2 regions of the Brevibacillus sp. BD137 genome follow, and region 1 is predicted to be linked to the other one. Evidence: riboswitches for the same ligand, from Rfam matches in the RefSeq annotation. Region 1 holds a riboswitch; the other holds the start of a gene.

Region 1 (16,020 bases):
GAGCAAGCCGTGGCTGTTTATTTTCCCACCTGAGAGCATTCAAAAGGAAGAGCTTGACTTGTCCCGTTGGAAAGTGAGCGTTCCCCAAGGAGCCTAATGCAAGAGAGCAAATTTGCATGGGCTAGTCAAAAAAGTTTATCATGATAAGAGAAGCTTCGTTCGTGTCCGGACGTTTGAGGAGGTAGCCTATGTTTTCCTTTATGAAGAATTTTTTAGGTAAGGATCAACAGGATCTGAAAAAAGATATTCAAGAAGAGTCTGCTATCGATGTCGCTGAATTAAAAAACACCGAGGTCGAAATGGAAAGCAACGAGCAACAGGAAGAGTCTGTAGGTGGAGTTGAAAAAATTCGTACGGAATTGTCCCTAAGCCCGATTTGGGAGAGCGAGCTGGATTCCGAGAAAAAGTATACGCTTCGCTTTTTGCAAGAAGAATTGCCAGAGATGCGTAAAGGCATGATTAGCGTAACGGGATTCAGTATGATTCCCCAGCCAAATGGCATGACGGTAGCGATGTTCTTCCGTAACTCGACAAATAAGCCAGTTCGGATCAAAAACGTTGGGTTAGCGATTTATCTTGATGATAATGCGTTTGCAAGGATCAAGGTGGATTTGTCAGATATGGGCGCAATTCCACCGCATACCAGCCGTCCGTGGGAGGTATTGTTCCCGGAAGAGAGCTATCTGCATGAAAACTTCACCTTTAACCGCTGGAAAGTGGTTATGAAGGCTGGTAGAAATTCGCATGTATGGCCGCGTAATCTGGAGCTCGATCCTGAAATGGAAAGCCGCATGACCGATCGCCAAAAGGATCGTTTAGAAGCGTTGACGCAGTCTTTGCCAATGATTCCGATTAATACCGTACAGGTTACTGGATTCGATATCGGAATGACAAAGGAAGGACATTTGGTAGCAGCGATGCTCTTCCGCAATGGGATGGCCCATGATTACCGTCCAGATGAAATCAAGCTGACGATTGCTGATGCTAATGGTGATCTGGTAGCAACAGGTGTACTCGACGCAAGCAGCATTAATGTGAAGCCGGGTTACAGCCGTCCATGGATGATTGTATTCCCGCCAAATTTAGTGAAAAAGCCTGATGCCGACCTGAAAAGATGGACGCTTGAGGTAGAATAGGGCGCAATACTTTTGAGGTTGGGAAAGAGGAGGTTGACTTATGAGTTGGTTATTGGAAAATTGGTTTGGTTCCAAGGAGAGCTTGGAGCAAGTACGCGAAGATATTCATGAGAATCTTCATAGAGAGTTTTATTTGGGTGTATCCGGATTAGAGAATCCGCAGCAATCTGCGAACCGTGTGGAATCCAAGGAATTGTTTTTGGTGCTGAACGGTCCGTGGGATGATCAATTGGACGAAGCGGAGCATGAGCTCTTGCAATACGCGCATGATGAAATGCCTCCGGTTGTTCGTAACGAAGTAGGTATCATTCCTTTCTTTACACAGGTTACCAATGATGGTTTCTTGGTTCTTACCTACGTTCGTAATGCGACTGACCGCAGCATTTTGCTGCAAAGGCTTCCGTTGTCTTTGGTGACGGAGGATGGAGAGGAAGTCGCGAGAAAGACTTTTGATCTGATTACATCTGGTCCAGTGATGGAAATGTCCAGCCGTCCGATGGAATTCATGTTCCGCTGGGATGAATTCGATCGTATTCCTGAACAAGAGGTTCCATTGAAGCTGGCCTTTATCAAGCCGGAACAGCAAGAAGTCGAAGAGAATCAAAACTTTAATCTGGGTCTGAGTGCAGATGAATCCAAGCAATACATGCAGCAGGCAGCAGAAAAGGCTCCGATTGTAGAGGGCAAAGTAGATTTGCAAGTCCTCGACATCAAGCCAGGTGAAGATAACGGCTTGAAAGTCATCGTTGCTTTCCGTAACGGTCTGGCAAAACGTCTTGAATTTACCGAAGTGCCGATTATCGTTCATGATAAGGATGGCGATACTGTAGCACGTGTACACTTTACCCTGGAAAACATGAAGGTAGAAGCAAATAGCCATCGTATATGGGCATTTGATATTCCGTTCTCCTCCATTAAAAAGGAAGAGGTAAATCTGGCGGAACTGACTGCTTTTATTCCAAAAGCTCAGCAAAGAAAAAAAGAAAAAGCTCAGGTAGCACCTGAAGTGGAAGACAATAAAGGTTTGTTACAGTAAGGAGAAAACCCTTTTTGCCCATGGTGAAAAGGGTTTTGTTCTTTTCTAACGTTCCAAATATTGGCTAATCAGGGTTGCATGTCTCCCTTTTCATCCGCTATGCTAGGACGAGAAGATAAATACCTGAATTCCTTTTAGACTGCTGATTTTGCAGGGGAGAGAAGGAAGGACTGTTTTACATGAAAAAATCAGTGAACATGTCAGTAGCGACTGCGATAAGTGTCGCACTATTGATGGCAAACAACCAAACAATCTATGCTGCAGCACCACCAGCATCGAATGACTACTATTTAAGTAACCAGCTTCATTTGAGTCAGATTAGAGCTCAACAGGCCTGGTCAGTCGTAAATAGTAATGAACAGATTATCATCGCGGTGCTAGACTCTGGTGCGGATTATAGGCATCCTGATTTGAAGGACAACCTTTTGCCGGGTGTGAATCTGGTCAATCCCGGGGGATCGGCCCAGGACGATAACGGACATGGAACAGAAGTAACTGGTGTACTGGCTGCTAGCGGGAATAATAGCATTGGTGTATCTGGTGTCTTGTGGAATGCCAAGATTTTGCCGATTAAAGTTTTGGCCAAAAATGGTGATACTACGGTCCAGACTCTTGCTAAGGGTATCAATACTGCCTTGGATCGTGGTGCCAAAGTCATTCTGATGTCTCTCAGCAGCATGTCCTACTCCAAAGAACTGGCGAATGCTGTGCAACGAGCGGAAAGAAGCGGAGCCGTTCTGATTGCAGCGAGTGGCAATGAGAGTAGCCGAGTGGCTTATCCGGCAGCTTATCCCACGGTGGTAGCGGTAGGGGCTGTAAGGAGTAACAATGAAGTGCTGTATCAAAGCAATACGGGACCTGAGCTTAACCTGGTAGCGCCCGGTTTCAATGTTTATACGACCAAGCTAGGGGGGAAATACGGTTCCTTTAGCGGTACTTCAGCAGCCGCACCACAAGTAGCGGGTGCAGCGGCTCTCATACTAGCTCGTCATCCCAAACTAAGTCCATTTGATGTAAGACAATTGCTTTATCAAACGGCTACGGATTTAGGGGAAAAGGGGTGGGACCGGAAAACGGGCTACGGGTTGCTAAATGTCGACAAGGCAGTTCGAACGTCCTTATCCTATGACTTTTTAGAGCCGAATAATCAGACGTACTCAGCAAAAGCGTTCCCGATCGAGTCTCAGATACGTGGAAATTTGGGACCAAAAGATACGATAGACTGGCTGAAGATGGACATCCCTTACGATGGGAAGGTCAGCTTTACAGCGTCAGTGACATCCGGTATTTCTTCCGCGATGGCAGCTACCTTTTACCCAGAGAATCGTGCGCCGATTACACAGTACTTCGGAAATGGGGATACGATAACTGTCCCGGTCAAAGCGGGGAAAATGAATATCCGGTTAATGCGTAACGGAGGGGTCAACAACGCTTTTACCTACGTGCTGACGAGTAAGTTTACCATCAATCCGGACCGTAACGAACCGAATGATACGCAAGAGACGGCAAGGCCACTCGTAGGCAACGAAATCAGTGTAACAGGCAATTTTCACGATGAAGGGGATCAGGATTGGTTCTCCTACTATGTTCGTGAATACGGGCATTTGGATGTCGCTGTTAGTCCTGATAACAAGCGTGTCGATTTATTGCTGAGTATTGGTAAACAAGAGCTCGGTAAAAAGATGGTTGTCTGGGACCCTACCTACGATAATGGAACAAAAGACAATCCGACAGAGCGCGTCCAAAAAGAAGTGTCACCAGGGAAGTATTACATCCGTGTGAGTGAGTACAATCGCAATGCGGTGAATGGCGAATATCAGCTGGATCTGGGATACACGCCAGTAAAAAAAGATTTTAATGAGCCGAATGACACCTATCAAACAGCGTCTCCGTTAAGCGGTGGGACAGTGATGTCAGGCACGATACCGACAGCTACCGATTCCGACTGGTTCCAATTTACTGTGAATAGTGAATCGTATGTCACGTTCCGAGCGCCGTACATTCCTGTCGATAGCGGCTTTCGTTTCGCGCTCTATAGCGACCGAAATATGAACTATGCGCTTGCTTCGACGAATGAGGTAGCGGAGCTGTCTAAGCGAGGAAACGATATTATCGGTTTGCGTTTGCAGCCAGGAAAATATTATGTACGCCTTAATAGTGGTACTTCGTTCAAATATGAATCGTACCGACTCACGGTGACGCAGCAGAAATTGATAGCGGGTTATCGCGATATTTCGGACCACTGGGCGCGCTCGGAGATCGTCAGACTTAGCTCTCGCGATATTGTAAATGGGTTTAATGATGCGTCATTCAAGCCGAATCAGGCAGTGACCCGTGCAGAGTTTGCGACGATGCTGCTTAAATCGATGCGTGCGACCGGTTCTAAGGTAGCGACTACCTACACAGGAAAAGCGACCTTCCGGGATATGCCAAAGCGGCACTGGGCGTATCACAACTTAGGTGTAGCTTATCAATTGGGAATTTTGAAAGGGTACCCGAAGAATGAAATGAAGCCGGATCAGCCGATATCGCGTGCAGAGATGGCGGTAATGATCGCCCGGGCACGTAATGTGTTGATGTATAATCACGGTACCTCGAATTATCGGGATGTGCCAACGAGTCACTGGGCTTCTCCTGCCATCGAGGCTTTGACATCGAGAAATTGGGTTAATGGGTACGGTTCTTCCTTTAAACCGAATGGAAGAGCAACTCGCGCCGAGGTAGTGGTGGTACTTTCAAAAGCCTATCAATTATAAGTAAAATTTTTCCTATTGACATCTCTGAAAAAAACAATTATTCTATTATCCGTAATGGATACTCTTATCCAGAGCAGGCGGAGGGACTGGCCCTATGAAGCCCGGCAACCGAGCTAGAGCGGTGCTAACCAGCAGAACGGACATCTGTTCTGGCCGATAAGAGGATGAAGGAAGCAAAAAACGCTCAAACCTTTTCCTCCTAAAAATTGGAAAAGGTTTTTTATTTGCGTTTACGTAGATAAAATCCTAACTCGGCTACCACACTATTTGTATGAGGTCAAAGGAGGTATTTTCTCATGGCTTTGCAAAAAGGTCGTCGTCTGTTTACATCCGAATCTGTAACTGAAGGACATCCGGATAAAATTTGTGACCAAATTTCCGACTCCATCTTGGATGCGATCCTCTCCAAAGATCCAAACGCTCGCGTAGCTTGCGAAACTTCCGTAACTACTGGTTTGGTTCTCGTAGCAGGTGAAATCACTACAAACACTTATGTGGATATCCAAAAGCTCGTTCGTGAAACCATTCGTGAAATCGGCTATGACCGTGCGAAATTCGGTTTTGACGCTGACACTTGCGGTGTTATTACTGCAATTGGCGAGCAGTCCGCTGACATTGCACTTGGTGTAGACCAAGCATTGGAAGCACGCGAAGGCAAAATGACTGATGCTGAGATCGAAGCAATTGGTGCTGGTGACCAAGGTTTGATGTTTGGTTTTGCTTGCAATGAAACACCTGAACTGATGCCACTTCCAATCAGCATGTCTCACCAATTGGCTCGTCGTCTGACTGAAGTACGTAAAAACGGAACACTTGCTTACCTCCGTCCTGACGGAAAAACACAAGTAACCGTTGAGTACGATGGCGACAAACCAGTTCGTATCGATACAATCGTTATTTCTACCCAACATGCTCCTGAAACAACTTTGGAGCAAATCAAGCAAGATCTGGTTGAACACGTAATCAAACCAGTTGTTCCAGCTGAACTGTTGGACGCTGAAACCAAATACTTCATCAACCCAACTGGCCGTTTCGTAATTGGTGGACCACAAGGGGATGCTGGCTTGACTGGCCGCAAAATCATCGTAGATACTTACGGCGGTTATGCTCGTCATGGCGGTGGTGCGTTCTCCGGTAAAGATCCGACGAAAGTTGACCGTTCCGGTGCTTACGCGGCTCGTTATGTAGCGAAAAACATCGTGGCTGCTGGCCTCGCAGACAAATGCGAAGTACAAGTTGCTTACGCAATTGGTGTAGCACAACCAGTTTCCATCGCAGTAGATACATTCGGCACAGGTACCATTTCCGAAGAAGCTCTGGTGAAATTGGTTCGCAAACACTTCGACCTGCGTCCTGCTGGTATCATCAAGCAGCTCGACCTGCGTCGCCCTATCTACAAACAAACAGCTGCATATGGCCACTTCGGACGCAATGACCTGAATGTTCCTTGGGAGCAAACAGACAAAGCAGAAGTTCTGAAGCAAGAGGCTGCTCAACTCTAATATTCGAAAGACATAAAAAGAGCCTGGTGTTGCTACTGGGCTCTTTTTCTTTTAGGAGCAGAGTCATCCAATTATTGGGTCAATTGTTGCACAGGAATTTGTATGACTGTGTCGAATCTCCTAGTGAGGAAGTAGAGGAGGGGTTTTTTTGCCGAACAGAAGGCTCTTCCTGATCGTGTTTCTTACTTTTTTGTTTTTTATAGTGGCTATTGGGTTCTTAGGCGAATCTTTTCTGGAAAAAAAGAATAAACAAGAAGTGCAACCTTTTCCCCAAGTGGATACGTCTATAAGCATAAGTGAGACAAAAAATGCTGAGCCAAACGTCACACCAACAGAAGAAGCAGTGGTTCAAACGAAAAAGTGGTATAACAATCAGGTTGTTGTTTTGACGTACCATCATGTCACGGATCAATCGAATCAGCGGTATGTCATAGCTCCTGATCAATTTGCCCAACACATGAAATTTTTGCATGATAATGACCTGAATCCGATTTCGCTGGAGGAGTTCCTGCGATTTATGGAGACGGGTACCTTACCGACTGAGAATGCTGTTTTGATTACGTTTGACGATGGGTATGAGAGTTACTACAAAGAAGCATTTCCGATCTTACGTACATACGGCTACCCTTCAGTGAACTTCGCGATTGCGGGGCGCTTAAGAGATGTAGCTGATCGAAAACGGGAGAATATGACGCCACCACTTACGCGTCAACAAGTTAATGAAATGATTCAATCGGGACTGGTTACAATCGGGTCCCATACGTACAGTCTGCATGAAGAGGAAGAAAGAAATGAGTGGGGCGATCTTGGCCCAGAAACAGCTCCGGTCTTTCTGAAGGACTTGCATCGTTTAGAGGACGAAAAAGAGTACAGGGACCGCCTCTTTGTGGATTTTCGTATATCTCGCGTCAGCTTAAGCGATTGGATGAAGCAAGAGATCGAAGTCATCTCGTTGCCGTTTGGATACACAAGTCCAATCGTACTGGAGACAGCTCGTGAAGCTGGCTACCGCTATGTGTTTACATCTAATCGTGGATTCGTAAAACAGGGAACAGATCCATTTGCCATTCCACGCAATGACATGGGACTGCGAGACGTAAAAGAAGAGCACCTCCAACAGTTGTTCACGAAGGCTAAAAATGAGTTTGAAGGAGAGCAATCATGAACAAAGCGATAGACATCAGCGTGCTGGACGGGGTGATCAAACGAACGATTGAAACCGTAGAAACGAGTAAAACCCAAATATTTGATATAGCTGAAAACGCCAGACAGCATGGCAACTCATTGAAGTTTGAATTACATGAACTTCGACAAGAGATTTCCAAAGTGATTCAAAAAGTCGATGCGCTTGAACTTGCATATCGCAAATCACGCAACAAGCTCGTCTTGGTCAGTCGCAATTTTCATATGTACACGGAGGAAGACATTCGGGTTGCGTATGAAGAGGCGAGCCGTATTCAGGTAGAACTGTCCATTTACCGCGAGCGGGAAAACAATTTGAAGCGCAGAAGAAATGATTTGGAGCGTCAACTACGTACTTTGGAAGAAACGATCGTCCGAGCAGAAAAGCTGGTTTCTCAAATGGGCGTCGTGCTTGGTTACTTGACGGGTGACTTAAGCAAGATAGGCGAGGCACTGGAATCGGCTAAGCAGCATCAGTTGATGGGCTTAAAGGTAATCCAGGCTCAGGAAGAAGAGCGCAAGCGTGTCGCGCGCGAGATTCACGACGGGCCAGCTCAATCGATGGCGAATGTCGTGCTGCGTTCGGAAATAGTAGAACGCATGCTGAAGAACGAACGCATTTTGGAAGCGCAAATGGAACTCCACGAGCTGAAGGAAATGGTACGCTTGAGCTTGGCGGATGTTCGACGTATTATTTTTGATTTGCGTCCGATGGCATTAGATGACTTAGGGCTAGTACCTACCTTGCAAAAATATATTCAAACATGCGAAGAGCGAATTCAGTCTTCCATCGATCTGGTAGTATTCGGTGTGGAGCCTCCTTTGCGCAGTTCGGTAAAGGCGGCGATCTTCCGGTTGGTTCAGGAATGTCTGAACAATGTGGAGAAGCACGCAGGCGCTACGACCGTACAAGTGAAGCTGGAATTTGTACAAGATTCGTTAAGCCTTGTCGTCAAAGACGATGGGGTCGGATTCGATCTGGAAAAACGCATGGCGAATGGCAACTCTTTTGGACTCTTGGGAATGCGTGAGCGTGTACAGCTCTTAGAGGGCAGTGTCGAGCTGCAATCCGCTCCGGGAGAGGGAACCAAGGTTATATTCCAAATACCGATAAAATTGTGACGTGATACGTAAATAAGTACTGGGGGATGAACCATGGATAAGAGACAGCAAGAACTCCGCATTGTGATTGTGGATGACCATCAATTATTTCGCGAAGGCGTAAAGCGAATATTGGAAATGGAAGAAGATTTCAAGGTCGTCGGGGAAGGTGCGGACGGAGGAGAAGCCACAGTATTGGCGGAAGAGCACAAGCCGGATGTCTTGTTGATGGATATTAACATGCCGAACATAAATGGCGTTTCTGCTGCAGAAAATGTGATTTCGGTAAGCCCTTCTACTCGTGTGATTATGCTCTCGATTCATGATGATGAGGGATATGTGTATCGTACACTCCGAGCTGGAGCGTCTGGCTACTTGCTGAAGGAAATGGGAACGTCAGACCTCGTTGACGCTGTGCGTGTAGTGGCGAGTGGTGGTGCATACATACATCCGAAGGTGACGGGAAAGCTGATTGAAGAATTCCGTCGTCTGAGCGAGCAGGAAGGGACGGCAGAGCGTAGCTTCTCAGTAGATGAATCGCAAGCCATCGATCCAAAAGTGATCGAATCACTTACCCGTCGCGAGCGGGAAGTATTGCAGCTGATGGCAGAAGGAAAAAGCAATCGTGCCATTGGGGAATTCCTGTTTATTAGTGAAAAGACGGTTAAAAATCACGTCAGCAGCATTTTGCAAAAGCTCAATGTTCAAGACCGGACACAAGCTGTTGTCATCTCCATTAAAAACGGCTGGGTGAAATTGTAGGAAGCGCTTCCGATTTGCACTCTGTTCAAGCTGTGCGGCATACCTTGGTATAGGAGGAGGTATGACCGTGATGGAAGAGCTGATTGTATGGCTTTTGGCAGCATTTGGCTGCTCCTCTTTGTTGGTAATGATCGCGGAGCACTGGACCAATCGGACGGATACCGCGAGCGAGCTCCCGCATGAGCATTATCGGTTGCTGGTGCGCAATTCGGAACAGGTGCTGGAACGTGTAGTGAGGAGTCTGCTGTTTCGCTCGTATTGGAGTGGCAGACCGATCCGAATTACCTTGATAGATGATGGGTCTGACGATGATACGAAACAGATGACAGCCGTCTTGAAACGTTATCCGTACGGCTATTGTTTGGGAGACGTACAGGAGGAGATGGTGGCTGGAACCATCGTCATTGATCTGCGGGAGAATAAAGAGGGAGCATAAAAATTTGGTGAGCGTAAATATTACGAGCTGTCGACAATAGATCGGCAGCTTTTTTATTTTTCTAGGCCCTGATTCTAGTTCCGAAATTTATTTGCTGGACCAGTCTGTCTTTTTGCACACTAAGAACAAGAAGGCGGAGGAGTGAGCGTATGCGTGAGTATTTGCTGTATATCAAAGCTTGCGGCGGATCAATACCACAGGTGCAGACTTATGTTACGCCCAGCTTTTCTGTAGATCGTTCTTTTTGGCAGGAAAGAGAAGGATGTGTCCTGCATGTCATTGGGAAGACGTCTTCGCTTGCGCTGGCTTTTTCCTTGCGTGCGAAGGTAAACGGATATTTGATGGATCAAGATAAACGGGTGCTGACTGATAGAAATGTAAAAGAGTTGAGGGCGATAGCGGTAAGTGGTGTGCGCGAAGCAAGTAGCTTATATGCGCGGGAAGTAATAAGTGTACAGGACCGCCGAAAGCACGGGTGGTTTTCTTGGGAGTCAGTTGAGGAGAGTGTGGAAGTCCCGTATCAAGGTGGCAAAGAATCGGGGGAAATGCCGGATGCTCGGTTGAGCTATTCGAGTGGTCGCGAGCTTCTTCGTAGGAGCTCATCGCACGAGAATTCACAAGAAGCTGTTTTAAGCGAGATTTTGGATGGTCGTGCGCTCCTATGGGATGAAGTGGAGTCCTTGCTGAAAAAGCGAGGGGTGGAGGTGCATGATTTGTCCGCCATTTTGCATTCATTCGTGCTTGCAAACAAAGCGGAGTGGCGACCAGGCATTCGTTTTTCGGTCACAAAAGGATGGCGGCGCAATAGGCTGGAGTTGGTATGTGAACGCTGCGGAAGTGCAGGAGCGAAGGTGGAGTTTACTTACTGTCATACGTGTGAGCAAGGTTGCGCTTATTGCACAGCTTGCTTAGGGATGGGCAGGAGTAAGTGTTGCACACCGTATTTTTTAATGGATGTTGGTTCATCCCTTTTTCGTAGCGCAGAACATTTGCAGAACGTGGCGAGATTGGAGTGGGCGGGGAAGTATTCGGCTGATCAATCACGGGCAGCTGAGCGAGCACGATGCTTTGTAGCCAATCCGAGACTAGGGCTGTCGGAATATTTGATTTGGGCAGTTTGTGGAGCGGGCAAAACAGAGCTGTTATTCCCTTCGGTTACAGAGGCACTTGCTGCTGGTGGTCGCGTTTTGATTGCGACACCGCGAAAAGACGTCGTGTTGGAGCTGGCTCCGAGGATTCAGCGAGTGTTTCCATGGGCCAAAGTGATTGCCGTCCACGGTTCGAGCTCGGAAAAGTGGGAAGAGAGTGACATCACAATTGCGACCACGCATCAGGTTATGCGCTTCCATCGGCGTTTTTTACTGGTCATTCTCGACGAAGCTGACGCGTTCCCATATCATAATGATCCCATTTTGTATCGCGCTCTATCCAGAGCGGTGAAAAAGAATGGCAAGCTGCTTTATTTAAGCGCGACACCTCCGGGATATTTGCAAAAGCGGCTCGTTAGAAAAGGACGCTTAACCCTAGGCTCGTCTGGGACGATACCGCTTTTCTCTGATACACATGTTCTGTTACCTGGGCGCTATCATGGTGCTGCGCTTCCTGTCCCCAAGATTCTCACGGTACAAGGCTTACATAAGCGCGTTCAGACGAATCGAATCGTGGCGCCATTTATTGATGCAGTGCGTACATCTCTGAATAAAGACCGACAAGTTTTTGTTTTTGTACCGCGGGTTGATGAAATTGATAGGGTGCTATCATACCTTCGCAAGTGGCTTCCTGCTCATGTGGGGGAGATGGCTGGAGTTCATGCGGCAGACCCTATGCGGGAGGAGAAGGTACTCGCCTTTCGGGAAAAACGTTATACCGTCATGGTGACGACAACGATTCTGGAGCGGGGTGTGACCATACCAAAGAGTGACGTAGTAGTCGTAGGTGCGGAGGCGCCAGTATTTGACGAGGCGTCATTGGTGCAGATAGCAGGGCGAGTTGGGCGGTCAGTCGATGATACGACAGGTAGCGTTCTGTTTTTACAAGCAGAACGCTCTACTTCTCCAAAGCGGGCTGTCAGGCAGATTTCACAGATGAACAGCTTGGCTCAAAGGCTGGCCGAACAAAGGGGGCATTCATGACCAGTGGGGTGTGTGTCCGTTGTGGTGGGCGTATCCTAGCATTTCAAAAGGAATCGATCGCTCGAGAAAAAGCGCGACAGCTATCGGATCAGGCGGGGTATCCGGTCACCTATCGCATGTTAAAAGGGATTATGTTGTGTGGAGCTTGCCTTGATGCTTTACCGTTGATTGGGCATGATATTTGCCAACGGTGCGGGCGTGATAGGGAGTTGCAGGCTAGTATCGGCAATGAAGGGCTATGCAGGGATTGTGTTCATGGGGAAGATGGTAAAATATTGGTGGCAAATCGGAGTTTACTTCGCTATGAAAAGGGAGAGAGGGATTTGCTCGGATTGTTTAAATACCGCGGTGACGAACGGCTAGCTTCATTTTACGGTACGCTTCTCGCCATTACAGTTCAGCGTTATTACAGATCTATGGGGTTTACCTGTATCACGACGGTTCCCCTACATCCACAGCGTTTGAGGGAACGCGGCTTCAATCAGGTTGACTTGCTGGCTCGTCATTTAGGAGCAGCAATCAAAATTCCTGTCAAACCGTTGCTTCTCCGGGCGAAGGACACCCCAAAGCTAAGCAAGCAAAAAGGGCGGGCAGCACGTCAGGAGAGTATGCGCGAAGCTTTTGTGTGGGATGGTCAGGACATACCCTCTGCTGCTAAAATCCTGCTCCTTGACGATATTTATACGACTGGCTCGACGCTGCGTTCGTGCGCGAGGACAATCAGAGAGTATTTGGGGCCAAGCTGTGATATGTATTCCTTGACAATATACCGATAGCCAGTTTGGAAAAATTAAGCTATGATGTAGGCATACAACGGATATGGAACCGTATGAACTTTCTGAACGGAAAAGGGGTTGTCCGATATGTCTATGGGCAAGTTGGCAAACTGCTCGCGGTGTGATGCTGTATTTGTACAAGCAGTCCGTGACATTTGCCCCAAATGCAATAAAGAAGTGGAACAAGAATATGAGGCATGTGCCCAGTATTTGCGTAAGCGCGAAAATCGCGGATCGAATATTCATCAAGTGAGCGAAGCCACCGGTGTGAGCGTGAAGCAAATCACGAAGTTTATCAAGGAAGGGCGCATTTCGGTTGCCGGAAGTCCCAACCTTGGCTATCCATGTGAGCGATGCGGTTTTTTGATTCGAGCAGGCAATATTTGCGAATCATGTCTAAAAGGCCTGAAGCATGAAATTACGCAGCAACTCGAGGTAGAGCAACGATTGGACGAATTCCAACGCGCCGAACTGGCTAATGCAGCTTATCGAAGAAAGCAGAATAGTGACGAATAGTTTTGTGCAAAAAAACTAATCGTACATGATGAAATTGCCGATGATACTACTAAGAGGTGTCATCGGTTTTTTCTATGAAAAGACCGTTGGTATGAGAGGATGGTAATCAGATGCGGATTAATGAACCTAACCGTGTCGGGATGATCAATGCTTACAACAAGACAGGCAACAACCAGGTAGGCAAAAGCGGCAAAATCCCGATGGGCAAGGATGAAGTAAACATTTCCACAGAAGCGCTGGAAATGCAAAAGCAAGTAGAAGATGTCAACTCTCCGCAACGTCGGGAAAAGGTGGAGCAGTTGAAGAAGCAAGTAGAGGAAGGAAAATATCACGTCTCAAGTGAGCGGATCGCTGATAAGCTCCTGTCCTTTTGGAAAAAGCTGTAACACAGATCGAAAGAGGGCTTTTTGAACAGCCTCTTTGAATAGTTTTCGATGGAAGATGAGGAGAAGCAAGGAATGAACAGACTCTACGATCTGCTCGACAACTTGATCCAGTTGCACAAAGCCTTGTATACCTTAGCTATGCACAAGAAAGAAGTGCTGGTAAAAGGAAATGTGGATGAACTTATAGCCATTACACGCCAGGAGCAAAAACTGATCAAGGGCGTCACAGAAGCTGAAGCAGCCCGCCAGCAAGTCGTAAAAGAACTGACAGCACAGAAGGGCTTTGCGCTGCAAGAAGGCACACTGGCTGAATTGATCAAGTTGACGACCAGTGCGGAAGAGAAGATGCGACTCAACTCCTGTCGTAATGAGCTAAGCCGGATTGTGACTGAACTGCGCGATGCTAACGACCTGAATCAGCAGTTACTGGAGCAATCCCTTTCTTTTGTCAACATGACGCTCGACCTGATCACGGATACGCCCGAGGACGACTTCATCTACGGAAGGCCGACCTCGGATACGTATCGTCAGGCTAATCGAACTTTTTTCAACAAAAAAGCGTAAAGAGGTGTCGAAATGCGCTCTACTTTTCATGGAATTGAAGTCAGCAAACGCGGCTTGTTCGCTCAACAGTCCGCGCTAAATACAACGGGACACAATATCTCCAATGCGAATACGGAAGGCTACAGCCGCCAGCGCGTGAATATGCAGGCTACGACAGGCTTGCCTTATGTAGGGATGCAAGCGAGTATCGAGCCAGGGTTGCTCGGAACAGGGGTTCAAGCTACTAGTATCCAGCGTCTGCGGGAAGAGTTTTTGGATATTCAGTATCGGAATGAGTACAAACGCCAAGGCTATTGGGATGGCCGTTTGGAAACGTTGGAGAAATTGGAAGGCATCATGAATGAGCCTTCTGATACTGGATTGCAAAAGGTTATGGACCAAATGTGGCAAGCATGGCAGGACCTTGCCAAGGACCCTACTGATACTTCAGCTCGCGCAGTTGTTCGGGAACGAAGCAAGGCAGTAGCGGATACATTTAATACGCTGACCAATCATATTAAGGAAGTACAAACTGATCTCAATAACGTGGTCAATGTAAAATCAATGGAGATCAACTCCTTGGGCCAACAGATTGCTAACTTGAACAATCAGATTGCAAACGTTGTACCGCATGGCTATCAACCAAACGATCTCTATGACCAGCGTGACGTGCTTTTGGACAAGCTCTCCAAGTTGGTGGAGATTCGTGCGACGCAATCGACAGCGGGAATGGTCAATGTTACGATTGAAGGTCGAGATTTTGTTACGGGGATTACTTCGCAGCCAGTAGCTACTGTACAAAATCCAGCTACGGGTATGAGTGACATGACGCTGGGCGGAGCGGCGTTTGTGCCGACAACCGGCTATATGGCTGGAACGCTCCAATCTCGTGATCAGATCGTGCCGAACATGCTGAAACGCTTGGATGTTTTGGCGGTGAATCTGACGAAGGAAATTAATGATCTGCATCGGGCAGGACGAAGCTTGAGTGATATTAACAATGGGACTGTACAGGATCTGCCGTTCTTTGTAGATGCGAATTCTTTGGCTGCTAATCCAGCGACAAAAGATTATCCGAAAGGTGCGTCCAGCCTCGTTATTAACCCAGAGATCATGAAGAGCTTGGATGCGATCGCAGCAGCACAAGAAGAAGCAGGGCGTACCCCTGTAGGGAATAACAAGAGCGCTCTCGCTATTGCTTCGATCAAGTTCAAGGTATTGACTGCGGGTACGGGTCCGAATGACTTGGCAGAAAGCTCTACGTTGGATAACTACTACCGTTATACGATCAGCCAATTGGGTGTCGATGCCCAGGAAGCCAAGCGTAATCAATTGAACTCCGAAATGCTCGTTGGCACTGTTGACAACCAACGACAATCTGTATCCGGTGTTTCTATTGATGATGAGATGGCAGAAATGGTGAAGTATCAACATGCATACAGCGCATCTGCACGTGTCATGACAAGCATGGACGAAGTTTTGGATAAAGTCATCAATGGCATGGGCCGGGTTGGCCTCTAATTAGGAGGGTATAGATATGGCGGTACGTGTAACGCAGAACATGCTGAATAGTAATATGCTACGGAATTTACACAATTCCATGCGTAACATGGATAGGCTACAAGATCAATTAGCATCTGGTAAGAAGATTGCAAAACCTTCTGATGATCCTGTTGTAGCAGCACGTGGTATGTTTTATCGGTCATCATTGATGGAGAATGAACAATATACACGCAATGTGGATGAGGCAAAATCT
Region 2 (16,020 bases), on a different contig from region 1:
ATTGACGTCCTTTCCCAAAGAGCTGCAAATTATCGGATAAATGATAAAAGCAAAGGCTGGTGTCGTTTCTTTGAAAGTGCTGGAAACAGATCGTCTCATCCTCCGCTGGCAAACTGCCGAAGACGCTGATTTTGTCTTGAAACTGATGAATGAGCCTTCTTGGATTCGTTTTATTGGCGATCGTGGTCTTCGTACAACGGAAGACGCCCGCAACTTTATTTTGAATGGCGCTGTCGCGATGTATGAAAAGCATGGCTTTGGCCTGTATTTGACAGAGCTGAAGGAAGGAAATGTTCCGATCGGTTTATGTGGACTGATCAAGAGAGATTCGTTGGAGGATGTCGATATCGGCTTTGCCTTACTACCCGCATACTGGGGCAAAGGCTACGCCTATGAGGCAGCCTCTGCCGTTCTTGCCCACGGAAAAGAAGTTTTCGGCTTAAAGCGCATCGTGGCAATCACCAACCCCGATAATGCATCTTCTGCCAATCTTCTAAAGAAAATCGGTCTGCAAGAAAAAGGGATGATCACCCTTCCAAATGCTACGGAAGCGGTCAGGTTTTTTGAAATTGAGTTCTAACTGCGCCTCCTGAGCCAAACTACTACATTTGCCTCCTCAGGAGGGACAAAAAGGGCCTCAACCGTGATCGGGAGGCCCTGTCATTCCATTTTTAATTAAGAATGTACGGATTTCAAACCAAGTGAACTGTCGTGGAACTTGATATTCGAGTACTTATCCATCGCGACACGCAGCTGGTACTCGCTCTCAAACAGCATAACCGGACGGCCATAACGGTCGGAAACGGTTCGGTTCTTCACAGCATCGAGGTCTGCTTTCTCCCCTTCGAGCCAGCGAGCGATTTGATACGGCATACGAGTCAGCATGATGTCTACCCCGTACTCGGCTTTCAAACGGTATTCCAGTACCTCGAACTGCAGCACACCTACGACACCAAGAATCAGCTCTTCCATCGGATGGGTACGGAATAACTGCACCGTCCCTTCCTCCGTCAACTGCATGATCCCTTTTTGGAATTGCTTGTGCTTCATCGCGTCCTTCACCATCACCTTGGAGAAAAACTCCGGCGAGAAGTGCGGCATTTCTTCGTACTCAAACGATTTTCCGACGCAAAGTGTATCGCCGATCTGGAAAATGCCCGGGTCGAAAAGACCGATGACATCTCCCGCGAACGATTCATCGACTATTTCGCGGTCCTGTGCCATAAACTGTACCGGCTGCGCCAATTTGATGTCTTTGCCAAGACGGACGTGCTTGACTGCCATCCCCCGCTCAAACTTGCCGGAGCAAATACGCAAGAAAGCGATCCGATCTCGGTGAGCTGGGTTCATATTGGCTTGGATTTTAAAGATGAAGCCGGAAAACGCATTCGTATACGGATCAATCAAGCCTTCTGTACTCTTCTTCGCAGAAGGTGCTGGCGCCATTTGCAGGAAGTTATCTAGGAATGTTTGTACACCGAAGTTATTGATGGCACTTCCGAAGAAAACAGGCGTCAGTTGCCCTTTGTTGATCAGTTCCGGATCGTACTCATCTCCCGCAACATCCAGCAGCGAGATTTCGTCCTGCAATTGCTGCCACAGTTCTTGACCGACACGATCACCGATCAATGGATCTTCTGCTCCCTCTACAGGGAAAAAGGAAATCTCTTCGTGCTGTGTATTGCTTTGGTATAGCTCGACACGGGACTTCATACGGTCAAATACGCCGCTGAAATAGCTTCCCATCCCAATCGGCCAGTTCATCGGATAAGAACGAATACCCAATACGCGCTCAATTTCTTCCAAGAGCTCGAATGGATCTTTACCGTGGCGGTCCAGCTTGTTCACGAACGTAAAAATCGGAATACCCCGCATCCGACAGACCTTGAACAGCTTGATCGTCTGTGCCTCTACCCCTTTTGCTACGTCGATAATCATCACAGCAGCGTCAGCAGCCGTCAGCGTACGGTACGTATCTTCACTGAAGTCTTGGTGACCAGGTGTATCCAAAATGTTGATGTGGTGTCCGTTGTATTCGAAATCCATCGCACTGGACGTAACGGAGATTCCACGCTTTTTCTCGATCTCCATCCAGTCGGAGGTGGCATGCTTGGAATTTTTGCGCCCTTTAACCACCCCTGCTTCACGGATGGCTCCGCCGTAGTAGAGCAGCTTTTCCGTCATTGTCGTTTTACCCGCATCCGGGTGGGAGATGATGGCGAAGGTACGGCGTTTTGCTATCTCATTTTCCCATTGGGGATTGGATTGACTCATCTTCATTCTCCTGTCATCGCAAATAAGTAACACATTCGTTTCCTCTACGATTATACCGACAAATGCTTGCCGCATCCACCTAGTAATTTTTCGTTAAACCGATATAATATTCAGTAGTAAAATTTTTTTGACTGTATGACTTACATATCCATTACCAGAACATGAAAAATTTATGGGAGGAACCCTATGTCAACGACTGTAGAAACACGTGCGGCAGAATTCCGTGACTATGTGAAGAAAATAACCAGCTACACGCAAGCACTGAACGTTCTTTATTGGGACAAGGCTACACAAGCGCCTCGCAATGGAATGGATGCCCGCTCCGAAATCATCGGGACTTTGGCTGGCGAGCAATTCAAGCTGGCGACGTCTAAAGAAATGGAAGCGCTTTTGGCAGAGCTGAGTGAGCCATCTGTCCTCGAAACATTGGATGAAATTACCCGTCACAGTGTGCTGGAATGCAAAAAGGAATTTGACCGTAACAAGAAAATTCCTGCTGACAGACATCAGGAGTATGTTGTACTGACAGCCAAGGCAGAAACGGTATGGGAAGAAGCTCGTGCCAACAACGACTTTTCCATGTTCCAGCCATACCTGGAGAAAATCGTGAACTTCCAGCTCGAGTTCATCGAATATTGGGGGAATGACGGCAAAAACAAGTACAACACCCTCTTGGACATGTACGAGCCTGGCATGACTGTCGATCAGCTCGATCCGATCTTCGCCACCTTGCGTGAGAAAACCGTCAAGCTGGTAAAAGCGATCGCAGATTCTCCGAACAAGCCAGACACCTCCTTCTTGACGAAAAACTTCCCAGTGGCAGACCAGGAAGCATTCAGTCGTTATATCCTCGAGAAAATCGGATACGACTTCAAGTCTGGCCGCATGGATCGCAGTGCGCATCCGTTCTGCACCACCTTCAACCCTGGAGATGTCCGCATTACGACGCGCTACGCTGAAAATGATTTCAATTCTGCGCTCTTCAGTTGTATTCACGAGGCTGGCCACGCGATGTACGAGCAGAACATCAATCCAGACCTGCTATTCACGCCTCTGTGCGATGGTACCTCCATGGGGATTCACGAATCTCAATCCCGCTACTGGGAAAACATGGTCGGACGCAGTCTGCCATTCTGGAATCACTTTTTCGCAGACTTGCAAAAAGCGTTCCCTACCCAGTTCGAAGGCGTATCTGTAGAAGACCTGCATCGTGCAGTTAACGCTGTTACTCCTTCCTTTATCCGGACAGAGGCAGATGAGTTGACGTACAACCTGCATGTCATGATCCGCTACGAAATCGAGAAGGGCTTGATCAACCAAACCATTCAAGTGGCTGATCTGCCAAAAATCTGGAACGAAAAAATGAAAGAATACTTGGGTGTTGAGCCACCGACAGATGCATTGGGTGTGCTTCAGGATGTACACTGGTCAGGCGGAATGATCGGTTACTTCCCGACTTACTCGCTGGGTAATGTGTATGCGGCACAATTCGTCCACGTTATGGAGAATGAGATTAACGGTTACGAAGACCTGATCGCAAAAGGCGATTTCGCGCCGATCCGTGAATGGCTCAAGGAAAAAATCCATCAGTACGGTAAAATGAAGAGCCCTCGTGAACTCGTTCAAGCGATTACAGGCGAAGGTACAAATGCAACTTACTTGATGAATTACTTGGAGAAAAAATACACAGACGTATACAAGCTGTAAGCAGTTCCACCCTTACTATCCAATGTTCTCCCTACCCAGGGAGGACATTTTCCTTTATATAGTTACCTTTCGTAACCTACGTACATAAAAGTGCATCCTTCCCTCCGGGGATAAATGCTAGTACACTGCACAATATACATGAGATTCCTATTGTCTTGAAAAAGGAGTGTTTTTCGTTTGGCTATCGAACTAAAAGGTAAAACCGCATTCATTACGGGTGCAGGTAAAGGTATTGGCCGCGCAATTGCAATCGCCCTGGCAAAGGAAGGCGTGCATCTCGGTCTCTTGGCTCGCTCTGAAGAAAATCTGAAGCAAGTCGCGAAGGAAGTAGAAGCATATGGCGTCAAGGTAGCAATTGCGACCGCAGACGTATCCAATTACGAAGCTGTCACAACAGCTGTTGCTTCTATCAAAAATGAACTGGGTCAGATTGATATTCTGATCAATAATGCGGGCGTTGCCAAATTCGGCAAGTTCATGGACCTGGAAACAAGCGAATGGGAGCAAATCATCCAAGTTAACCTGATGGGTGTTTATTACGTGACTCGCGCGGTGCTTCCAGGCATGATGGAGCAAAACGCCGGTGACATTATCAACATTTCTTCCACGGCAGGACAAAAAGGTGCTCCTCTTACCAGTGCATACAGCGCATCCAAGTTCGGCGTTCTTGGTCTGACAGAGTCTTTGGCTCTTGAGGTACGCAAACACAACATTCGAGTCACGGCGCTGACGCCGAGTACGGTAGCTACCGATTTGGCTTTGGACTTGGGTCTGACAGACGGAAATCCTGAGAAGACGATGCAGCCTGAGGATATTGCTGAGTTCGTGGTTAGCCAGCTGAAGCTGAACAAACGCATTTTTGTGAAATCTGCTGGACTGTGGTCCACCAATCCATAGAAATGACATGGCAAAAAAGCGAAAAGAGTCCGCTCGTACAGGCGGATTTCTTTTCGCTTTTTTGCGAAGTCCTGTGAAATCGCTTCATTTTTGTTCACTTTCTATCCACCATTTCTTCACGCCTTATTCACACCTGCCCAACCAAAACTGCCCTCAACTGGAGTATGATGAACATGTAAAACATTTCCACAAAGTGGAGGGTATCCTTATGATACAAATGCTGTCGAATTGGTTGTGGGGGAATGAAGAACAAGAAGTCGTTCCATTCGAGACGAAAAGATACGTCCGGAATGAAATGGAGCAATTCACGTTCAATGAGCCACAGCAAGTGCTGCCGTATCCGCTTCCCCAGTTATAAGATCCAATACTTGAGCCTATATAGCTTGAAGCTGCCGAGTCCGGCAGCTTTTTTTGCTTCTTTCTGAAAGCGCTCACTGATGTGCTACAATGTGGTAAACAGGAGGGGTTCGCTTTGGTCGAGTTCACAGAAAAATGGTTGCCCACGTACATTCGCCGTGATTTGGCGGTTTTATTTTGCGGTATCAATCCAGGACGTATATCGGCTACAACGGGTTTCCACTACGCCAATCCAGCCAACCTGTTTTGGCGCGGATTGTACGAAGGCGGCCTGACACCTCACAAGCTCTTGCCAGAGGAAACCGCCACCCTCTTAGACTACAACTATGGCATTACCGATCTAGTCTCACGTCCTACCCGCTCCGCAACAGACCTACGCAACGAGGATTACGCCGCAGGTGCAGAGCTGTTCGTCCAAATGATCCAGACTTACCGGCCTCGTGTCATTTGTTTTAACGGTATTACTGCTTTTCGTCACGCGACTGGCCAAAAGAAAGAGGCAATTTCACTGGGACTGCAACTAATCAGGTACTTTGGCACAGAAGATTGGTCTGGCAGCTATGTGTTTGTCGTCCCGTCTACCAGTGGGGCTAACGCATCTTTTACACGTGAGGAACGCATCGCCAAGTTTACAGAGCTGAGTCATTTTTTACGCAAGATGAATTGGCACCCTCTACCCTCGCCTGCTAAGTAGGGCCTTTCGTGTCAACCACATCTCTTCTTCCGTACAATACTTGTAGCTCTATACGCAGGGAGGGGCATCAGCAGTGGACGACCTCATCAAAAAAATCCAGAACAAATACGACATGACTGTTTTGCAACACAAAACCATTCGAGATACACCCAAGTCACTCGTCATTTACTTGGAAACAACCAATGGCAAATTCATCGGAAAAGCTTTCCCTCTGCAAAAGGAACGTTTACATTTCATCCTGAATGCAGAAGCGCATTTGCGTAAAAACGGCGTACACATCCCCGACATTCAACGCACCAAAAATAATAAGCGCTACATCACTCATAAAGAAAAGCTTTTCGTTCTCCACCAACGGCTCTCCTGGCCAAATATTGCGTATACTTCCCCTTTTCGAATGGAACGCATCGGCACGGTTTTAGGCAAAATTCATGTGAGATCGCTCGGTTTTTCCTCCAAGTACGGCAAACTTTACAATGGAGCAGAGAAATGGTCTGTGGAGTACAAAGCAGATTTAGCTGCCCTTGAAAAGTGGGAGCTTCAACACACCGGGAAAAATGATCGAAAATACGCTACTGTCGCGGAATACCTCCCTTTTTTTAAACAAGCAGGGGTGACAGCCAAGGAACATTTACTATCCTCTCCATACTTCTCGACATGGAAAAGGGAGTCATTGACCAAGCACTTCCTCTGTCACGGAGATTTTAACAATGGGAATCTGCTCGTCAGTAATCAAAGAATTGCGATCATTGACTGGGAGGACGTTCGCTACGATTTCCCGTCCAAAGACATTGCGCGTGTTCTCTCGCTTGCTATGCGAAAAAATGACCAGTGGAACGAGGAATTGTTCTCTCATTTATTGCGTGGCTATCTCCAAGAAAATCCTCTATCGATTAGGCAACTGCATTTACTCTTTGTCGATCTCGCTTTCCCGCATATCATTGAACGTTTTTTACGCAAAAAGCAGTATGATCAGATGAACCTTGCTGAGATTCAACAGTTTTGCAATCGAGAAGCTCTCAAAACAGCGTTTATGCTAGACGAAATGAAGGCCCATGTATATTAGACGCAAGGCCATAGCCTGTCTATACACATAGGCCTTCCCTATTTAACTGGCGCAAACCGTTACGTCTGAGCCATCCTCACCAAAGAGCTTTGTTGGCGGGTATATTGAATGAGCTCTGCTGCCATCTCGTAATAATTAAAAGGTGTAATCAAATAGATGCCATTGAAGTAACGAACGGCCGTATCGACCAATTCCTTCGCGATTGCGATTCCTTCCTGTCTGGCGGCTTCTCCCTGTACCTTTTTCATCCGTTCCAGAGCTTCTGTCGATAGCTTGATTCCCGGCACTTCATTATGCAGGAACTCCGCATTGCGCGAGCTGGTCAGCGGCATGATCCCGATAAAGACAGGAATGCCGATATGCTTCGTAGCCTCGTATACATTCCGAATCGACTCCGCATCGTACACAGGCTGCGTCATAATGTAATCCGCGCCTGCCTCGACCTTCTTTTCCAAGCGGGCAACGGCAGCATCCATATTTCGGACATTCGGATTAAAGGCAGCGCCCACGATAAACTGGGCTTTTTGCTTTAACGGACGTCCTGAGAACGAAACACCTTCGTTCAACTGCTTCACCATGCGAATCAGATCAAACGAGGTCACATCAAATACCGAGCTGGCCCCTGGCAAGTCACCAAAGCGTGATGGATCGCCAGTAATCACCAATATTTGGTCAATCCCCAAGGCGTTGAGGCCCATTAAGTGCGATTGCTGTCCAATCAGATTGCGATCCCGGCAAGCAAGGTGCAAGAGCGGATCGATTCCATGTCTGCTCTTCATGAGGGCCCCGAGAGCCATGTTGCTCATGCGTACTGTCGCCAACGAGTTATCCGCCAACGTAATCGCGTCTGCTCCTGCTTTGTGCAGCTCACAGCATCCGTGGAGAAATTGGTCTGCATCCAGATCACGTGGCGGATCAAACTCGACAATGATTGTCGTTGCTGCTTTTACACGCTCGACAATGCTTGGTTTCTCCCTCTCCCTCGTGTTCTGCACAGAAATCGTAGGACGATCTCCAGCAACGATGGTCGGGTTCACACGCGCTTGCGGCTCAAGAGACTCAAGTGCATCCGCAATCGCCTTCACATGTGCAGGTGTGGTTCCGCAGCATCCACCAATCAACCGAACTCCCTGCTCACGCAAGCGAAGCGCACTTTGTCCAAAGTATTCAGGTGATGATTTAAACGCGTATTCTCCATCAGTCATCCCCAGACGCCCCGCATTCGGGAATACGGATAAGAGTGCATCTTCTGGAATCACTGTATTTTCAAACGAGCGCAAGAGTTCAGCGGGACCAAGTCGACAGTTTAGTCCGACCACGTCAGCGCCCGCTGCTTTCAGCTCGGAAAAGGCATCTGTCAAAGCGTAACCATCACGTGTGCGCCCTACTTCCAAAGTGGCTAACTGCGCGATTACAGGGACATCTGTGAGCGGGCGGATTACCTCGATCGCCAGAAGCAGCTCCTCCAAGTCCAAGAACGTCTCCAGAATCAGTCCGTCTACCCCCGCATGTAACAGGGCAATGGCCTGTTCCTCATACTGGTCACGGTATTCATCCAAAACCTTTTTCTTCACCCGTCCAGCCAAAATCGATCCAATGCTCCCAGCTACATAAGCATCATCCTGTGCGGCTTCCCTAGCAATGGCGACTGCGAGCCGGTTAATCCTGGCTACCTTATGCTCCAGACCGTAACGGCTCAATGCATCTCGATTGGCAGAATACGTATTTGTCTCTAGGAAACGCGCACCGGCCTGGTAATAAGACGTATGAACTTCATGCACCAAACGAGGGTTGGACAAACACAGCTCCTCAAAGCTGACGCCAACCGGGACGCCCAGCCCGTGCAGCTGGGTCGCCATTGCACCATCTCCTACTAGGAGATGGTCTTTCAAGTAGGCTCGTAAATCTTTCTTTCTCGTCGTCAACTCAATCCCTTCTCTCCCATTTTCATTTATTTTTAAACTTCAAAAATAGATGGACCTGCGTTGAAATAACGCGCTTCTGGGTGAGCAAATACCATCGCCGATACGGAAGCCTCTGGCTCCATCATGAAGCCCTCTGTCAGCTGAACGCCGATATCCTCTGGACGCAATAAACGGAATAACTGCGCCTGATCTTCCAGGTTCGGACACGCAGGGTAACCGAAGGAGACTCGAATGCCTTGATATCTAGCTCCGAAGCGTTCTAGCATCGTCATCTCAACCGGGTCCGGTATGCCCCACACGTCGCGCATGACGTGGTGAATTCGCTCAGCAAATGCCTCTGCAAGCTCCAATGCCAAGGCTTGGAGGACATGAGAGCGCAAGTAGTCACCACGCTCTTTGAGCTCTGTTGATTTTTCGCGAATCCCGCCCCCAGCCGTTACGGTCAGGAATCCGACATAATCCATTTCCTTGCTCTCCACCGGTCGCAAGAAGTCGGACAGGCAGAGATGAGGTTCTTCCAGCTGACGCGGGAACGAAAAGCGCTCCAGCAGCTTGCTGTGGTCTTTTGGATCATAGACCAAAATATCGTTGCCATCTGACTGAGCCGGAAAGAACTGATACACACCGTGTGTCGTAATGGTTCCTTTTTGCTTCGCTTCCTTTAAGAGCTCTTCCACAATGCCATACAGTTCCAGTACCTTCTCGTCGCCTTCCTCTATCAATCTATCTACATTTCCGCGAACACCGAGGTGTTTTCCGAGGAGCATCCGCAGGTTCAAATACGGCTGCAAATGGCTAAGCGGATATTGTCGCAAAACATGTCGTTCACAATCGGGCGGCAGATGGATCGGAACGGTTCTGCTGATGGCTGAGCGAGTTGGCAATGGTGCTTTTTTCTCCTCAACAACAGGCTGAGCGGTTGCAACTGCTTCCAGCAGATGCTGCTGTTCTTCTACCAAGCGATCACGTTCTTCCGGATTTTGTAGACGATTTACGAGGTCCAGACCATCCATGGCATCTTTTGCGTATAAAACAATTCCACGGTATTCCGGTGCGATCCGATTCGATGTGAACTTGCGCGTTAACGCCGCACCGCCAACCATCATCGGGATATCAATGCCTGCATCACGCAGGTCTTGGGCTGTAATGACCATTTGCTGCGCGGATTTTACCAAGAGTCCAGACAGACCGATGGCATCCGGCTTTTCTTCTCTGCATGCAGCAATCAGTTGCTCTGGTGGTACCTTGATTCCTAGGTTCACGACATTGTAGCCGTTGTTTGACAAAATAATTTCCACGAGGTTTTTCCCGATGTCGTGTACATCGCCCTTGACTGTCGCTAACAAGATTTTCCCCTTGGCAGCAGCATCGCTTTTTTCCATGAATGGCTCTAAAAACGATACGGATGCCTTCATGACTTCCGCGCTCTGCAATACTTCTGCCACGATCAGCTGGTTGCCGTTGAACAGGCGACCGACCTCCTCCATCCCCGTCATCAACGGACCGTTGATGATCTCGAGCGGTGCGTATTTATCCAGAGCCAGCTTCAGGTCTTCCACCAGACCATCCTTGGAGCCTTCGACTACATAACGGGCCAGGCGTTCTTCGAGCGTTAACGAGGAGACTTCCACACTGACTTCCTTTTTCTTTTGGCGATAAAATTCTGTGAAAGCCGCCAATGTTTCATCATTTGTCTCGAATAGAAGGGCTTCTGCCAGCTTTCTCTCGTCTTCTGGTATCGAAGCGTAGCGCTCCAGCTTTTCCGTATTGACGATGGCGTAATCAAGCCCTGCCAGAGTGGTATGGTACAAGAAGACCGCATTCAGCACTTCCCGCCCCGCAGGAGGCAAGCCGAAGGAAACGTTACTGACACCCAGGATCGTCTTGCAAGCAGGCATTGCTTGTTTGATCAAACGAATGCCTTCTACGGTTTCCTTTGCAGAGCCGATGTATTGTTCATCCCCTGTCCCTACTGGAAAGACGAGTGGATCGAAAATAATATCCTGTGGCTTTATTCCGTACTGGTTGACAAGAATGTCGTACGAGCGTTGCGCGACCTCCAGCTTCTTTTCGCGAGTGATCGCCATACCCGCTTCCTCAATCGTTCCAACGACAACGGAGGCACCGAACTTGTGAATAAGTGGGACGACTTCCTCGAATCGCTCCAACCCGTCTTCCAAGTTGATCGAGTTGAGAATCGCCTTTCCTTGCGAATAGCGAAGTCCCAGCTCCATGACCTTTGCATCTGTCGAGTCGATCATGAGGGGCGCTTTTACTTTTTTCACGATGAACTGTAGGAATTTTTCCATATCTTCATATTCATCACGGTCGGGGTCAGCCAAGCATATATCGATGACGTGTGCGCCGCGTTTCACTTGGGCCCGGGCAATATCAGATGCTTCTTCATAGTGACCGGCTGCAATCATTTCACGGAATTTTTTGGAACCGATGACATTGGTTCTCTCTCCTACTAGCAAGGGACGATTGTCATCTTCGACGTAAACGACCTCGATCCCGGAGACCGCGCTCAGCGGTTCTACAGCTGTACTCCGTGGCTTGCAGTCTTTCAAGGTCTCTGCCATCGCTTGAATATGGTCAGGCGTTGTTCCACAGCAGCCGCCAGCGACGTTTATCCAGCCCTGTTCAGCGAATGCTCGCATTTTCGAAGCAAGTCCCTGTGGCGTTTCATGGTAATGACCGTTCTCGTCTGGCAAGCCTGCGTTCGGATAACAGCTGACCGCACATTGGGCAATTCCTGATAGTGTGCGCAGATGATCGCGCATGAACTCGGGTCCTGTCGCACAGTTCAGACCGATTGAGACAGGCTTTATGTGCTCCAAGGAGATGTAAAACGCCTCGATGTTTTGGCCCGCAAGCGTCGTGCCCATCGGCTCAATCGTACCTGACAGCATCACCGGAAGCTCTTGTCCAAGCTCTTCAAAAGCTTTGCGAATCCCAATTCCGCCAGCCTTGACGTTCAACGTATCTTGCGAGGTTTCCAGAAGAAGAACATCGGAGCCGCCGAGAATCAGGCCTTTTGCCTGACGATAATACGCCTCGACCAGCTCTTCGAAAGTGACACCACCTGTCAACGAAAGGGTTTTGGTCGTAGGTCCCATAGCGCCTGCTACAAAACGCGGCCACTCCTCCGTGGAATAGGCATCCACCGCTTCTCTGGCCAAGCGCGCTGCCGCTATATTGATCTCAAGGTCTTTCTCTGCCACATCGTACTCAGCCAAAACAATAGAAGCAGCACCAAACGTATTTGTCTCGACAATGTCTGCGCCCGCCTCTAAATATTTCTCGTGAATGGAACGGATCACATCTGGTCTGGTCAGATTCAAGAGTTCATTACAGCCATCATAGGCTTCACCGCCAAAATCATCAGCAGTCAGGTTCGCCTGTTGAAGCATGGTGCCCATTGCACCGTCCAGAATCAGAATTTTCCGGGAAAGCTGTTCGCGAAAAGTTGGTTTCATTGACGTGCCCCTTTTCTACCTTGCATCGGCTTATTCTCCGTAATTGGGTAAACAAAAAAATCCTCTTCTTTGAAAGAAGAGGATTTGTCAGCAGATACGAATACGCCTGAGACATCCTCTTATCTTTCAAAGCACGTAGCTTTGCTGGAATTGGCACCGGATTTTTACCGGTTGCCGAGGCTTCATCAGGCCAGTCCCTCTGCCTCTCTGGATAAGAGTCGTACACTTGTCATTTAGTTAGTTTGCGAAATGTCTTGAATGTTTGCAAGTATCTTAACACCCCCTTTGTCTCCCCGTCAATTGTGAATTGTCTATTTTTTACGGAGCCTCTCCTCTTACGCGCCCAATTTTGCCTAAGCTGGGCATCCGCCCAGTCCAATATCGGCATTCGTGTATAGACTGGAGTATAACGGAAAGGAGGGGAAACAAAGATGAGTACATCTTTCTGCGGTAACGGATTCTTCGGTGACTGCTTCGCAATCGTGCTCGTGCTGTTTATCCTGTTGGTTATTATCGGGTGCTCGTGTGACGACTGTTAGATACGTGTAAAAAAGGCTATCCCAAAAGCCATCAGGAATGGCTGCGGGATAGCCTTTTTTTCGTTTTAGTCGGCGATAAATTTGCCTGTCACGGCATCAAGTGTCATAAATTTAATCGCCAGCTCTTCGTCACTCCACGGCACATACGCCAGCTTTGGTTGAGCTAATTTTTGCCCATCCACATCTTTCATCAAATAGACCAGCTTTAGAGGCATGACGCGTAAATACTCTTCAACAGCCTTGTCTTTCGAAACGATCCTGTCGGATGCTGGAAGCTCCACCAACTCGTTTGTCATTCTGAAGTTATGAAACTTTGTCACTTTGCCAGAAGACGGATCGACTGTTACCGAATAAGCCGCTTTTTGCTCGCGATCCTGTACAGGAATGCCATCCTTGCTCATAAAATATCTGAATTCCCATTCGCCCGATGACACAGGATTCGCTTCGGCTGGCTGTATGACTTGTGCTAATTGCACCTCTTTTACGCCTGGATCGACGTATTTATACAGAAAGGCGAGTGCAGCCTCTTCCGCTTGCTCGCGTTTGACTGTCACCGCTGTGTCAGAACGCAGTGATCCCAGCCCGACGACACTGCCTGTTTCTGCGATGACTTCTACGCCGATATACTTGTCATTTTTATCATTCCAGACGTATTCCTTGCGCCCCTCTCGGATACTCTCGCTCTCTCTATAGGTCGATTCATCTACCTGTATGCCAAATTCCGCTTGCAGCAGTGCTTTTGCCTCATCCTTGGAGCGAACCTTGACGTATTCCTTTGGAGATTCGATCGGATGTACTTCTGTCGTATTCAACTGATCATAGGCAAGCCCATTATCTCCCGTTCCATACACAATCTTGCCATTGGTCGCGTCGATATGCCACTCCGTACCATCTTCACGTCCTCTTTGCATGAAGGAAACAGCTGGCGTGTATTCCAGAATAGGTTGCCACTTCTTCCCTTGCTTTGATTCTGGCCGTATTCTCGGATTCTGCACGTATCGAAGCTTCATATGCTCACTTAGCTCTTTGATGGCTACCTCTTCTGACACAGCACTCGATACATCCGGGTACTGCGACGGCTCGAATGTTTCGGGCTCCTTGCTGAAATATCGGACGTGACCAGAGTCCGTTGTTGTTATGCTAATTTCATCAGACAACACTGGCAGTCCGTTATAATATCGCAGGTACACTCCTGGATCGTTGGCATCCACTAACCGATAGTTTTCACTATCCGCCCCGAGTAGTTTGTTCAGGAACTGTCGCTCTTGCTGCAAGGCTTTTGCTCCCTCTGCCTCTTTCCCGCTCGCTGCTTCCTTTTCATCCCTATACAAAAGCCTGTACGATTCCAGTGCTTGACCATTTCCATAGATCACAAGAGAAACCTTATGCCCCTCGTTGTTCGTTTTCCCCAAGATGAATGACATGCCATCGTGTTTCTTTTCTTTATCCAAAAGAAGAAGGGACGGGTTCAAATCAGGCATGGCATCTGTAAGCTTGGTGAAAAAGGCTTGTTCATTCTTGTTCAATCGCCCGAAAAACACGACTTGCTCCTGTTGGTCAATTCCAACTGACAATACGTCGAACGGAACGGGCTGGCCGTTTTCGATCCGTTGATAATTCACGCTCATCCATGGGCCTTTTACCCTATACTCATCGGTATAGATCTGAGTCTCGACGAGCTGATAGGACTTACTTTCCTCCCCCCAAAAAGCTTGAAGAAATGCGCTTGCTGCTTTCTCCGCAGTCTTGGCTGATGGCAATTTCTCTTCCTTCTGTTCTCCTCGCTCACCATCAATTGTAAAGCTCTCAATTTGTCCTGTCTGTATATCATAGACAACATTGGCACGCGCAGTATCCCCTTCTAGTAAAGTTAGTGCACTGAATCCATAGCTTGTACGATCCACTCTTATTGTCATCTTGCTCAAGGCGGGGATCGCCTTTTTCAATGGTAAAATTGCCTCTTCCGGCGGCACCTTTACACTGTTCGGATTTGTCTCTTTATTGTTTGTTTTCGTAGCAGTTGTAGCAATCGCATTCGTTACATTTTTACCACTTGGCATCTGTGGAAACCAGCCTTGCTGATGAATTCCCACAGCAGTAACCGCCAAGCAAGCTGCCAGCGAACCAGCCACGAAAATTCTGTTTCGATTCTTGTGTTTATTTTTTGCAATCGCACCTCTGATCCGTAATTCCATCTCTTTTGTAAACCTCACTTCCTCCACTGATTCCTCACTTGCGCTCCGTACTGCTTCACGCATTTCCTTATCTAGGTCCATTCCAATCCCTCCTTTTCACACAATGCCTTAAAATGTTTTCGGGCCCGTGACAATTGGGTTCGTACGGCATCTTCTGAAATATCCAGCACTTGCGCCATCTCTCTTATCGACAAATCTTCATAGTAATGTAGTACCATGACTTTTCGGTACAGCGGCGAGAGCTTCATCACCTGCTCCGCTACCTGTATCTTGCTCATTTGTCCGATGACGGCCGATTCAACATTTGCCATGTCAGCCTTTTCGGGGGGTGCTTCCTCTTTGGAGAGGTAGGTAGAAAAAATCTGGCGAAAGGACCACGAACGCAAATATTTGCGGGACTCGTTGATCGCGATTCGGTAAAGCCACGTTTTCACGCTACTCTGATGGCGGAACTGATCCAGACCCCGATACGCCTTCAGGAACACTTCCTGGGTAATGTCTTCCGCGATTCCCCGATCCTTGACGATCAGATAGGCGAGCTGCACGATGTTGTCTCCGTAGTCGCTCATGAGTCTCGTCAGCTTCTCCTCGTTGGTCAATTGCAGCGTCCAGTCCGCTTCGCTACTTTTGGCACTTGCATTCACGTACTGTTCACCTCCTTGTTACCTTTTGATATGTATTTGATCCAGCTGGCTTATTTTTGTGACAAGATTATCCAACTATTTTATCTATAATCCTTTTCCTTTCTTCCACTGCTACACTCCGTTGCGTTGCTTTCATTGTCAGCGCACATTGCTTTTGCTATCATGAGGCTTATTGTAGAGCGAAAGGAACGAGATGACATGGATGACATGCAAGCACGTGAAAAAGACAAATTTCTCTCCTGTTTG

The links. A riboswitch is a leader RNA that binds a small molecule or an ion and turns the genes downstream of it on or off. The one in region 1 is predicted to bind S-adenosylmethionine.
Region 2: linked by a shared signal. The riboswitch ahead of metH (methionine synthase) and the one ahead of metK (methionine adenosyltransferase) in region 1 are both predicted to bind S-adenosylmethionine.

Annotation. Positions count from the first base shown of each region.
Region 1 covers NZ_JAOTNO010000003.1:63,108-79,127, reverse strand. The annotation lists gene ODZ53_RS07085 (accessory Sec system S-layer assembly protein) at 1-97, shown strand, start outside; gene ODZ53_RS07080 (SLAP domain-containing protein) at 189-1,136, shown strand; gene ODZ53_RS07075 (SLAP domain-containing protein) at 1,177-2,172, shown strand; gene ODZ53_RS07070 (S8 family peptidase) at 2,352-4,928, shown strand; SAM riboswitch class I at 4,990-5,091, shown strand; gene metK (methionine adenosyltransferase) at 5,225-6,430, shown strand; gene ODZ53_RS07060 (polysaccharide deacetylase family protein) at 6,579-7,595, shown strand; gene ODZ53_RS07055 (sensor histidine kinase) at 7,592-8,734, shown strand; gene ODZ53_RS07050 (response regulator) at 8,768-9,475, shown strand; gene ODZ53_RS07045 (glycosyltransferase family A protein) at 9,537-9,911, shown strand; gene ODZ53_RS07040 (ATP-dependent helicase ComFA) at 10,061-12,043, shown strand; gene ODZ53_RS07035 (ComF family protein) at 12,040-12,819, shown strand; gene ODZ53_RS07030 (TIGR03826 family flagellar region protein) at 12,907-13,335, shown strand; gene flgM (flagellar biosynthesis anti-sigma factor FlgM) at 13,446-13,721, shown strand; gene ODZ53_RS07020 (flagellar protein FlgN) at 13,794-14,285, shown strand; gene flgK (flagellar hook-associated protein FlgK) at 14,298-15,785, shown strand; gene flgL (flagellar hook-associated protein FlgL) at 15,802-16,020, shown strand, end outside.
Region 2 covers NZ_JAOTNO010000005.1:134,555-150,574, reverse strand. The annotation lists gene ODZ53_RS13305 (M24 family metallopeptidase) at 1-40, shown strand, start outside; gene ODZ53_RS13300 (GNAT family N-acetyltransferase) at 41-580, shown strand; gene ODZ53_RS13295 (peptide chain release factor 3) at 676-2,274, opposite strand; gene ODZ53_RS13290 (carboxypeptidase M32) at 2,461-3,981, shown strand; gene ODZ53_RS13285 (3-ketoacyl-ACP reductase) at 4,159-4,878, shown strand; gene ODZ53_RS13280 (hypothetical protein) at 5,087-5,236, shown strand; gene ODZ53_RS13275 (mismatch-specific DNA-glycosylase) at 5,351-5,929, shown strand; gene ODZ53_RS13270 (phosphotransferase) at 6,003-6,992, shown strand; gene ODZ53_RS13265 (bifunctional homocysteine S-methyltransferase/methylenetetrahydrofolate reductase) at 7,052-8,917, opposite strand; gene metH (methionine synthase) at 8,950-12,396, opposite strand; SAM riboswitch class I at 12,513-12,614, opposite strand; gene ODZ53_RS13255 (YjcZ family sporulation protein) at 12,828-12,935, shown strand; gene ODZ53_RS13250 (YcdB/YcdC domain-containing protein) at 13,001-15,211, opposite strand; gene ODZ53_RS13245 (sigma-70 family RNA polymerase sigma factor) at 15,202-15,774, opposite strand; gene ODZ53_RS13240 (hypothetical protein) at 15,973-16,020, shown strand, end outside.